One region of the Brevibacillus sp. NPDC058079 genome, then DNA from elsewhere that is predicted to be linked to it. Evidence: a T-box and tRNA genes for the amino acid it is inferred to sense, from the RefSeq annotation. Region 1 holds a T-box; the other holds one or more tRNA genes.
What was found. The T-box of region 1 lies ahead of trpS (tryptophan--tRNA ligase). A T-box ahead of a tRNA ligase gene usually reads a tRNA of that ligase, here a tRNA-Trp.
Positions count from the first base shown of each region.

Region 2: it encodes a tRNA-Trp, which carries the amino acid that the T-box ahead of trpS (tryptophan--tRNA ligase) is inferred to sense. The anticodon was not compared.

Region 1 is NZ_JBHVSO010000008.1:97,414-101,795, forward strand. It holds gene ACFVS2_RS22695 (helix-turn-helix domain-containing protein) at 1-427, opposite strand, end outside; gene ACFVS2_RS22700 (HXXEE domain-containing protein) at 520-1,056, opposite strand; gene ACFVS2_RS22705 (TetR/AcrR family transcriptional regulator) at 1,072-1,662, opposite strand; T-box leader at 1,794-2,071, shown strand; gene trpS (tryptophan--tRNA ligase) at 2,142-3,128, shown strand; gene ACFVS2_RS22715 (chitobiase/beta-hexosaminidase C-terminal domain-containing protein) at 3,187-4,382, opposite strand, start outside.
Region 2 is NZ_JBHVSO010000010.1:183,151-187,532, reverse strand. It holds gene ACFVS2_RS26375 (toprim domain-containing protein) at 1-322, opposite strand, end outside; tRNA gene ACFVS2_RS26370 (tRNA-Gly) at 364-434, opposite strand; tRNA gene ACFVS2_RS26365 (tRNA-Asn) at 439-514, opposite strand; tRNA gene ACFVS2_RS26360 (tRNA-Met) at 519-594, opposite strand; tRNA gene ACFVS2_RS26355 (tRNA-Lys) at 600-674, opposite strand; tRNA gene ACFVS2_RS26350 (tRNA-Thr) at 746-820, opposite strand; tRNA gene ACFVS2_RS26345 (tRNA-Lys) at 827-902, opposite strand; tRNA gene ACFVS2_RS26340 (tRNA-Leu) at 909-991, opposite strand; tRNA gene ACFVS2_RS26335 (tRNA-Leu) at 996-1,080, opposite strand; gene ACFVS2_RS26330 (hypothetical protein) at 1,152-1,436, shown strand; tRNA gene ACFVS2_RS26325 (tRNA-Glu) at 1,439-1,515, opposite strand; tRNA gene ACFVS2_RS26320 (tRNA-Glu) at 1,552-1,639, opposite strand; tRNA gene ACFVS2_RS26315 (tRNA-Tyr) at 1,712-1,798, opposite strand; tRNA gene ACFVS2_RS26310 (tRNA-Asp) at 1,807-1,882, opposite strand; tRNA gene ACFVS2_RS26305 (tRNA-Trp) at 1,888-1,961, opposite strand; tRNA gene ACFVS2_RS26300 (tRNA-Asn) at 1,966-2,040, opposite strand; tRNA gene ACFVS2_RS26295 (tRNA-Ala) at 2,046-2,122, opposite strand; tRNA gene ACFVS2_RS26290 (tRNA-Pro) at 2,127-2,204, opposite strand; tRNA gene ACFVS2_RS26285 (tRNA-Ile) at 2,211-2,289, opposite strand; tRNA gene ACFVS2_RS26280 (tRNA-Gln) at 2,295-2,368, opposite strand; tRNA gene ACFVS2_RS26275 (tRNA-Tyr) at 2,377-2,462, opposite strand; tRNA gene ACFVS2_RS26270 (tRNA-Pro) at 2,472-2,550, opposite strand; tRNA gene ACFVS2_RS26265 (tRNA-Leu) at 2,556-2,641, opposite strand; tRNA gene ACFVS2_RS26260 (tRNA-Cys) at 2,784-2,857, opposite strand; tRNA gene ACFVS2_RS26255 (tRNA-Ser) at 2,863-2,956, opposite strand; gene ACFVS2_RS26250 (hypothetical protein) at 3,034-3,327, opposite strand; gene ACFVS2_RS26245 (hypothetical protein) at 3,484-3,723, opposite strand; gene ACFVS2_RS26240 (hypothetical protein) at 4,212-4,382, opposite strand, start outside.

The DNA of each region.
Region 1 (4,382 bases):
AGATTGCTCCCTCATAATGCTTAAGCCATTTGTAACCACCAGCGATACCCGCTTCATCCATAAAATGCACCAGTTCTTCTGGTGAAAATGTATCAAAGCTCACTTCATCCACCCGGATTCCCAATTGATGGGACAGGTGAAGCAAGGTTCTGTACAAGCTCGCACCGAGATGAGGCACATAAGCCATCGGCACTTGGACCTTGCCTGACTCGCTCACCATGGCATAAGGGACCTGTCCGGAGAAAAGCCACATATCCACCTCATCCACATGCGGCATGATCAGATCGAGGATCTCTTCTTCCTTCCAATAAACAATCGGCAAGTATTCAATTTCGGGAAACTCTCGCATGACTGATTCGATGATGGCAAGTGAATCATCCGCGCCTATTACGCCTAGTCGCAGCTTCAACAAAATTCCCTCTTTCACACCAATCTCTTCCTACTCGTGAACTGCTTCTGTGATCAATAAACGATTTTTTGAACACCCTCTACTAGGATAACATACTCCTTTTCTTTTTCTCATCGGGGGATCACTTTACCTGCTGCCTCCCCAATCTGGTGTGCCACGTACAAAACAGGTATGATCAACAAGCTGTACGGCAACGTGCTCCATAGCAACGGCCACGTCACAAGCCCAGCCTCAAGCAAACGATCATACGTGTACAAACTATACGGTAAAACCAATGCCACAGCCGTCACCACACCAGGTGTGTAGGTGCGAAGGACAACGGTATGACCAACATGCATGAACACATGGAGAAACATCACGTGCAAACAAACCAGAAAAAACGGGAGGTACGTTCCAGCCGAAAGTGTCGTGACAGTCAGGATGACCGCTGCCGATAAAACCGCGAAAACACAAGAGACTGCGACCGCAAATTGCGCCGTGTTCATCGAAAGTGAAGGCTCTATTATCTTCATAAGCCGTTCTGACACAGTCTGTCTAATGATGTCTTTTTTTGCTCGCACCCAGCCTTCTACCATCACGATCTCCTCGAAATCATGAAACATGAAAACGACCAAAAACAGCCAAATCAGATGGGACAGCTCCAGCATACAAGCACCCTCTTTCTATTCGTTTGCCTGCAAAATTCCATATGCCAAAAAAGATACCGTGTCGTCCGCAAGCTGCTCCGCTGTTTTCTCACCCGTCAGCAAATACCGCGTCGTCATGCGGTCTACGACTGCGATCATTGCCTCTGCCGCCACCTCCACAGACAACTCAACACGGACGTGCCCAGCATTCTGATTTTGTCGCAAGTTGACAGCAACAATCGAAGCCAACTTACGATGCAGCTCTTCGCCCTCTTCTGCCTGATACAGCACGATCCGAGTCAAATCAGGCTGCTCCTGAAAAAATCGGAACAAAGCGAGCAGATTCTCCCGTACCTGAAGGAAAACATCTTCCTTCGTCACAGCCGTTACCTTTTGACCGCTATCCGCCAATTCCCATAGCTTGGTGACGAATGTGTCCGTCAACTGCTGATACAAGCCTTCCTTGCTGTCGAAATACTGGTAAAACGACGCCTGTGTCAAGCCTGCTGTTTTCACGATGTCACTCACCCGTGTACGATGAAAGCCTTTTACTGCGAACTCAGAAGCTGCCGCCGCAAGCAACCGACTGCGACTCAACTCCCCTTTCGACAATTTGTCATTGGTCATTTTCCCACCCCGAAAGTAACTCATCAGTTATATAACTATTGAGTTATTTTTACAACTTTTGGATTTTCTTGTCAAGACCCACTTGCTTTTTCTTTCGACAGTGCGTAAAATGTTTGCTCAAAGGGTATCTTTTGATGGCAATGAGGAAGAAGAGTAGTCATTTTTCGAGACTTCAGAGAGCTGATGGTTGGTGCGAATCAGTGTTAAGGAAATGATGAATGGGCTTCCGAGCTCCAAACCGAACCCGCTCACATGGCGGCAGTAGGCTTTGGCGTTACGTCCGTACGTTACAATGGACACCGTATCAAGCTGTTTTACACAGAAACGGTACGGATCAAAGAGATTTTGCGTATGGATGATTCCTTTCGCGAAATAACAAGGGTGGCACCACGGTTCATTCGTCCCTGTCCAGGGCGGATGGACCTTTTTGTATGTAATTCGGACATTCATATTTCACGATTGAAAGGAGCAGCTTTCCCATGAAAACCATCTTTTCCGGCATTCAACCGAGCGGCATTATGACACTCGGCAACTACTTGGGCGCAATGAAGCACTTCGTTCCGCTTCAAGATCAGTTCAACTGCTTTTACTGCATCGTAGACCAGCATGCGATCACCGTTCCACAAGAGCCTGCTGTCCTGCGCGAAAACATCCGTCGTCTCGCAGCTCTCTATTTGTCCGTTGGCCTCGATCCGAACAAAATGACACTGTTCGTCCAATCGGAAGTACCGGCCCATGCCAAGCTCGGCTGGATCATGCTGTGCACCTCTTACTTGGGTGAATTGGAGCGCATGACCCAATTCAAGGACAAATCCGATGGACGCGGCGAATCCATTCCAGGCGGTCTGCTGGCTTATCCTCCATTGATGGCTGCTGATATTTTGCTGTACGGCACTGATTTCGTCCCTGTTGGCGAAGACCAGAAGCAGCATCTGGAGCTGACTCGTGATTTAGCCGCTCGTTTTAACAACCGCTATGGCGACATTTTCACCATTCCAGAGGTTCGCCTGCCTGAGACTGGTGCACGCATCATGTCCCTTGCTGAAGGCACCAAGAAAATGAGCAAATCCGATCCAAACCAAGGCGCCTTCATCTCCATGCTGGATGATGCGGACACCATCACGAAAAAAATCAAGCGCGCGCAAACGGATTCCGACAGCGTTGTGCGTTATGACAAAGCTGAAAAGCCTGCTGTCTCTAACCTCATGACCATCTACTCTCTCTGCTCCGGAAAAACACTGGATGAGATCGAAGCGATGTACGAGGGCAAGGGCTACGGCGCATTCAAAACCGAGCTGGCTGAAGTTGTCGTAGAAACACTTCGTCCGATTCAAGAACGCTTCGAGCAGCTGTTCCACTCCTCTGAGCTGGATGATATCCTGACTGCCGGGGCAGACAAAGCGAATAAGGTCGCGAACGAGATGCTGTACAAAGTGGAAAAAGTGATGGGGATGGCACGTATCTAATCCATTTCCACAACAAAAAACGGGCTGGGAAGCTGTCTCCCAACCCGTTTTCTTTTCGTCAATTGCTCTTAACCGTGACAGTTACCTTCGCTGTCTTGCCAGCGTAGCTGATCGTGATGGTCACTCTTGTTCTTGGTTTGGCATCATCCAAGACAAGAATACGCCCCGTCTCATCAACCTCTACCTGCTCGGGCTTGCTTGATGTGAACTCGATTCCCTCCGCTTCAGTAACGTCTTCTTCCGCATCATTACCGAGAATCGCCATCACCTTGAGCTGTGCTTCCTCGCCCTGGGCTAGCTTGAGAGATTTCGGATCGATCTCGATTCTTTTCAGGGCACTCTCACCGACGACATAAGTGGCCACCGTCGCTACTGTAAAGCTCCCCAGATCGCCTTCTTTCGTCACCTGGATCGCTTTTCCCTTGAGTCCAATAGCTGCTCTCCACATATTGCTCCGGTACGAATACGCCTGGAGCTTTTCGCTTGCGTCATCAGCGACTGGCAGACCAAGTGTAAAGCCTGTCTTGCCGAGATTTGTCACTTTTTTGCCGTTGCTCCACACTTGCAATAGATAGGCTTCGCCAGGGTTAGTCACACCTTTCCACCCGTCCCCATTTGCTTCCGTCAAAGAGAGGGCAAACTCTCTTGCACGCTGAGCGGAAAAGTATGCGCTAGGCACCTCTACCCATGCTTCGCTGTCCAAGGTTACGCGAATGCCTACCTCTTTTTCCTTCAATTGTTCAACCAGCTTCTGTTCCAGGGTCACTGTCCGATCAGCTGATTCTCCTTTGCGAGAACGCGTGTCGCTCGCATCGTCATCGCTTTCTTCCACTTGAATGAACAGCACCGGAGCAAAGCCAATCTTGTCTTTCACTGACTCGATTGCTTTCATGAATTCTCCGAGTACGTCTAGAAGTTCATCTACTTGTTCGTCATCTGCCTTGATCTCATCCCCATCTTCAATGACGACAGTGCCAAGCTTTTTCAAAAGCTCTTCTGCCAGTGTACGGACATGCTTGGCTACCTCTTTGGAAATATCCTTTTCATCGAGCGGCTCCAGCGCTGTTTTCGCCAAGCTCGTCAAGGAGGCAAGTGCCAGGCGGGCAATCTCTTCATCCTTGATGCCATCTTCTGTGAGCGGGTCAAATGCTTTGTCCAAAAAGCTCTTCGTCACATCTTGGAGTGTCTCTTCACTAATGGTTCCTCGCTCAGCCTGCTCGGCCACTGCCTCGAGTACAGTCGTGATCGTATCGG
Region 2 (4,382 bases), on a different contig from region 1:
TTAATACACGTTTCAAATAACTTGTTTCACAATGCTCAACCCCTACTTTCACTTTTTGATTTCGGTAGCATAAACAAGCGTTTCTATCTAAAACTACACGTTGTAACGAAGGATACTGACGTAAGACCATTTCTGCTAATTTATCTCCCGCTTCATCAGGATCAGTCAACAAGAACAACTCCTCACATGTTGTCAAAGCTTTTTTAAGATCCATTTTTACTCGGCCATTCATTCTGGTTCCTTTTGTTACAACGCAATGAGCATTTGGCATTACTTCTTTCACTTTCTTTTCATCATTAAATCCCTCAATAACAAATCCCATAAGTCATCAAAATCATTCCTTTCGTTAGTTAAGTTAATGGAAGCGGATAAGGGGAATCGAACCCCTGCCTTCAGCATGGCAAGCTGATATTCTACCGTTAAATTACACCCGCACACTGGCTGTCTCGGTAGGGATCGAACCTACGACATTCCGCTTAACAGGCGGTTGCTACTACCACTGAGCTACGAGACAATATTGGTTGCGGAGAAGGGATTCGAACCCTTGATCTCTTGGGTATGAGCCAAGCAAGCTAACCACTGCTCTACTCCGCAATAATTGGTGTCCCCGACAGGACTTGAACCTGTAACCTCGGAGTTAAAAGCTCCTTGCTCTACCATTGAGCCACGAGGACATTTATTTATCTGATTTACTTCCCTTGTCACTCTTCATTCCAAGTCACATCCTTTCATAGTTTTGTTAATATGGTGCTGGCTGAGGGAATCGAACCCCCGACATCTTGCTTACAAGGCAAGCGTTCTTCCTCTGAACTAAGCCAGCATATGATGGTGGGCGTTGTAGGATTTGAACCTACGACCTCTCGATTAAAAGTCGATTGCTCTACCAGCTAAGCTAAACGCCCATTGTTTGGTGCGGAAGAAGGGAGTCGAACCCTCACGCCGAAGCAGTAGGTTTTGAATCTACCGTGTCTGCCAATTCCACCACATCCGCCTAATGGTGCGGGTAACAGGACTTGAACCTGTACACCTTTCGGTAGAGAATTTTAAGCTCCCCGTGTCTGCCATTCCAACCATACCCGCATAAATATTATGTTGAAATCTTGTTCTCCACGTAATAGCATAGAATTAAAACTCATGAATTTGGTGATACAGTGATCGAATACAGTAAAGCAAAAATTATGCTTGAAAAGTGGTCTAAACATGATATTTCTAACGGCTTTCCAAAAGGGATGCCTGATTACCCAACAAACACTGCCTTTGTTAAAGCTATCCATGAGGAGATTCAAAAGGAAATGGATCGAATCGTCCTAAACATTCTTGATGCCAAGCAAAGCCGTATTAACGGAAAAGCTATCCTGGCAAAAGTTATTGAGCGTTATATTCATGGAACCGAGTATACCTCTGAGGAAATATTGTCGATTATGTTTGCTGAATAATTTGGTGACTCTGACGGGACTCGAACCCGAACTGACCAGATTGAAAGTCTGGTGACTTAGCCAATTTGTCAACAGAGCCACATCACTTTCCTACTACTCGCTTGAATAATAAAGTTGGTGACGTGGACGGGACTTGAACCCGCAATGCCCATAATGAACTCCTGATTGAAAGTCAGGGGACTTTACCGTTTGTCTACCACGCCATATTCACTTCCGTTTCCTCACGCACTTCATCGCTCTCTCGCATTGAGAACACATCCTTTCTTTTTTTGGTATGGTGGGCAGAGAGAGATTCGAACTCCCGAACCCTTTCGGGGACTGATTTACAGTCAGCCTGCTTTATCCATCTTGCATATCTGCCCATAATATGTGGCGGTTCCTACGGGTTTCGATCCCGTTACCTCTCCGCTGACAACGGAGCGTTCTCCCGATTGAACTAAAGAACCAGATTTGGCAGGGCAAGTAGGAATTGAACCCACACCAGCGGGGTTGGAAGCCGCTGTTCTACCGTTGAACTATTGCCCTACAATGGCTGACGTAGTAGGTGTCGAACCTACGACCTTCCCGTTAACAGCGGGTTGCTCTACCTCTGAGCTATACGTCAATATTTGGTGGAATCGGAGGGACTTGAACCCTCAACCCTCTGCGTGCAAAACAGTTGCTCTACCAATTGGAGCTACGACCCCATGATGGTCTGGATGGTAGGATTCGAACCTACGACCTCTTGCTCCCAAGGCAAGCGTTCTAACCAAGCTGAACTACATCCAGATAATGTGGTGTTGATGGATGGATTCGAACCATCGACCTTTCGGTTATCAGCCGAATGCTCTAAACCAGACTGAGCTACATCAACATATTTGGCAGGGGATGCAGGAATCGAACCTACGCAATAGCAGTCAAAGTGCTATGTCCTACCACTAAACGAATCCCCGATAGTACATGGTGGGAGCAGAAGGACTTGAACCTCCAAGACCCGAAGGTACTCGGTTTACAGCCGAGGACGCTACCATTACGCTCTATACTCCCATCTATTTTTGGTCGGGATGACAGGACTCGAACCTGCGACCCCTCGCTCCCAAAGCGAGTGCTCTAAGCCAAACTGAGCTACATCCCGTTAATTGGTGTGGATAGAGGGACTTGAACCCCCACAACCTTTCGGATATCAGAATCTCATTCTGACGTGTCTGCCATTCCACCATATCCACATCCTATTGATCGCCTGTACGAGACTCGAACTCGTTACTCCAAGGTGAAAGCTTGGTGACTTAACCCATTGTCGAACAGGCGATATTTAGTTGAGTGTGTTCCTCACCAGGTTCCAGAATTGCATACCTCCTTTATTTTGATTGGAAGACAAGGAGGGAATCGAACCCTCGCTCGTAGATTTGCAGTCTACAGCCTTGCCACTTGGCTACTTGCCCACATCTGGCGGATAGAAAGGGATTCGAACCCTTGCACGACTATTACATCGCCTAATCCCTTAGCAGGGGATCCTCTTATAACCACTTGAGTACCTATCCACGTTGTTTATTTTCTGAAATTGGGTACAAAAAAACACCCGATCTTTACGATGGGTGTCTTATCAGTAGCTTACACGCTACACTGAAAATGCACTTATATCACGACTCTCTTGTAAATGGGTACACCACTCCAAGAAAAACGAGTATATAGGTATTTTTTCGATAAGACGACCCTGTTGTTTTGGGTGCAATCCTCCCCAAAACGCCACTTCTTCTGTTGCTGAATACAGATTGTTATCATCATGCTTACTAATCTCGTGGTTGGTTTTCGGTAAAAGGCATGTTTGAATAAGCGAGCTAAATCTGCCCACTGGCTGAATATCAAATTTATTAAACTGGCGATTGCCACCGATATTCATCTTTCTCATCATGTCTTTCACCTCCATTTATTAGTTTTGTCTTCATGATTGGTGTTTATTGGAAACCGAAAAGGCTACAACAAAAAACACCCGATAAGATTTCTCCGATTGGGTGTTTTAAGCGTAGCCCTATGGTTACGTTGGAAGGTACTCCTATGCCATTGATATTCAAAAAACCGAAACGATTTTTGAATACAATGATCCTATAGATATACTTTCCCTTAAAAAACCCAATCCTTTTGGGCGATACCACCCCGGAAATTGCGTTTGCTTTGTATAGATACTTCTTTCCTCATGTTTGCTATCAATAAAAGCTTCTGGCTTTAGGCATGTTGAGCCAAGAGGACGATTGCTATCCACTGCTGCTGTTTCATTCAATTCATTATGTCCCTTGATCTTGTTTAACATGTCTTTCACCTCCGCTTTTTTGTATTTTATGATTCATGTTATACAGGTTGTTTTGATATTATTCCATCGAATTGTCTTAACCTGTGTTCGAGGTTAGTTTTGTTATTCGATGAACTAATAATATCACCACCATTGAATATAGTCAACACCCTTTTTGGTAAAATTTTGTCGCACCCCTCAAACCCGCATGGTTGCTGGTTTTTTCCAGTGTTTAACATCCCAATTTTCAGAAGAATTTCAGAGAGTCAGACAATATTTTTCCGAGGGATAAATGCATGAAAAAAGTCAGTATCGATATCTCCAATGTATGCGCTACATTTGAAATTGGTCATTACTTTTAAGAACATTACGTTGTGTAAATAACAACAACGGGTGAGGATTATAGATGACTTATGCTCAAATCTAATTGTTATCACTAAATTCCGAGTGTTAACCTTCTATCCTATACAATAAACAAAGCCGCTCCAAATAGAGTCGGCTTTGTTTATTTATGAAGCTTGTTGTTCGACTTCGTTCTGTTCTGCAATCATCATTTTTACCTTGAAGAATTCGCTTTCTGTAATTTCTTTGATTCCTTCAGCTGCTTCCTTTTTAGAGGATTCAATATAGAAAGTACCATTAAAAATTTCTACACTTATCGAACCATTGAAATTGTGAAG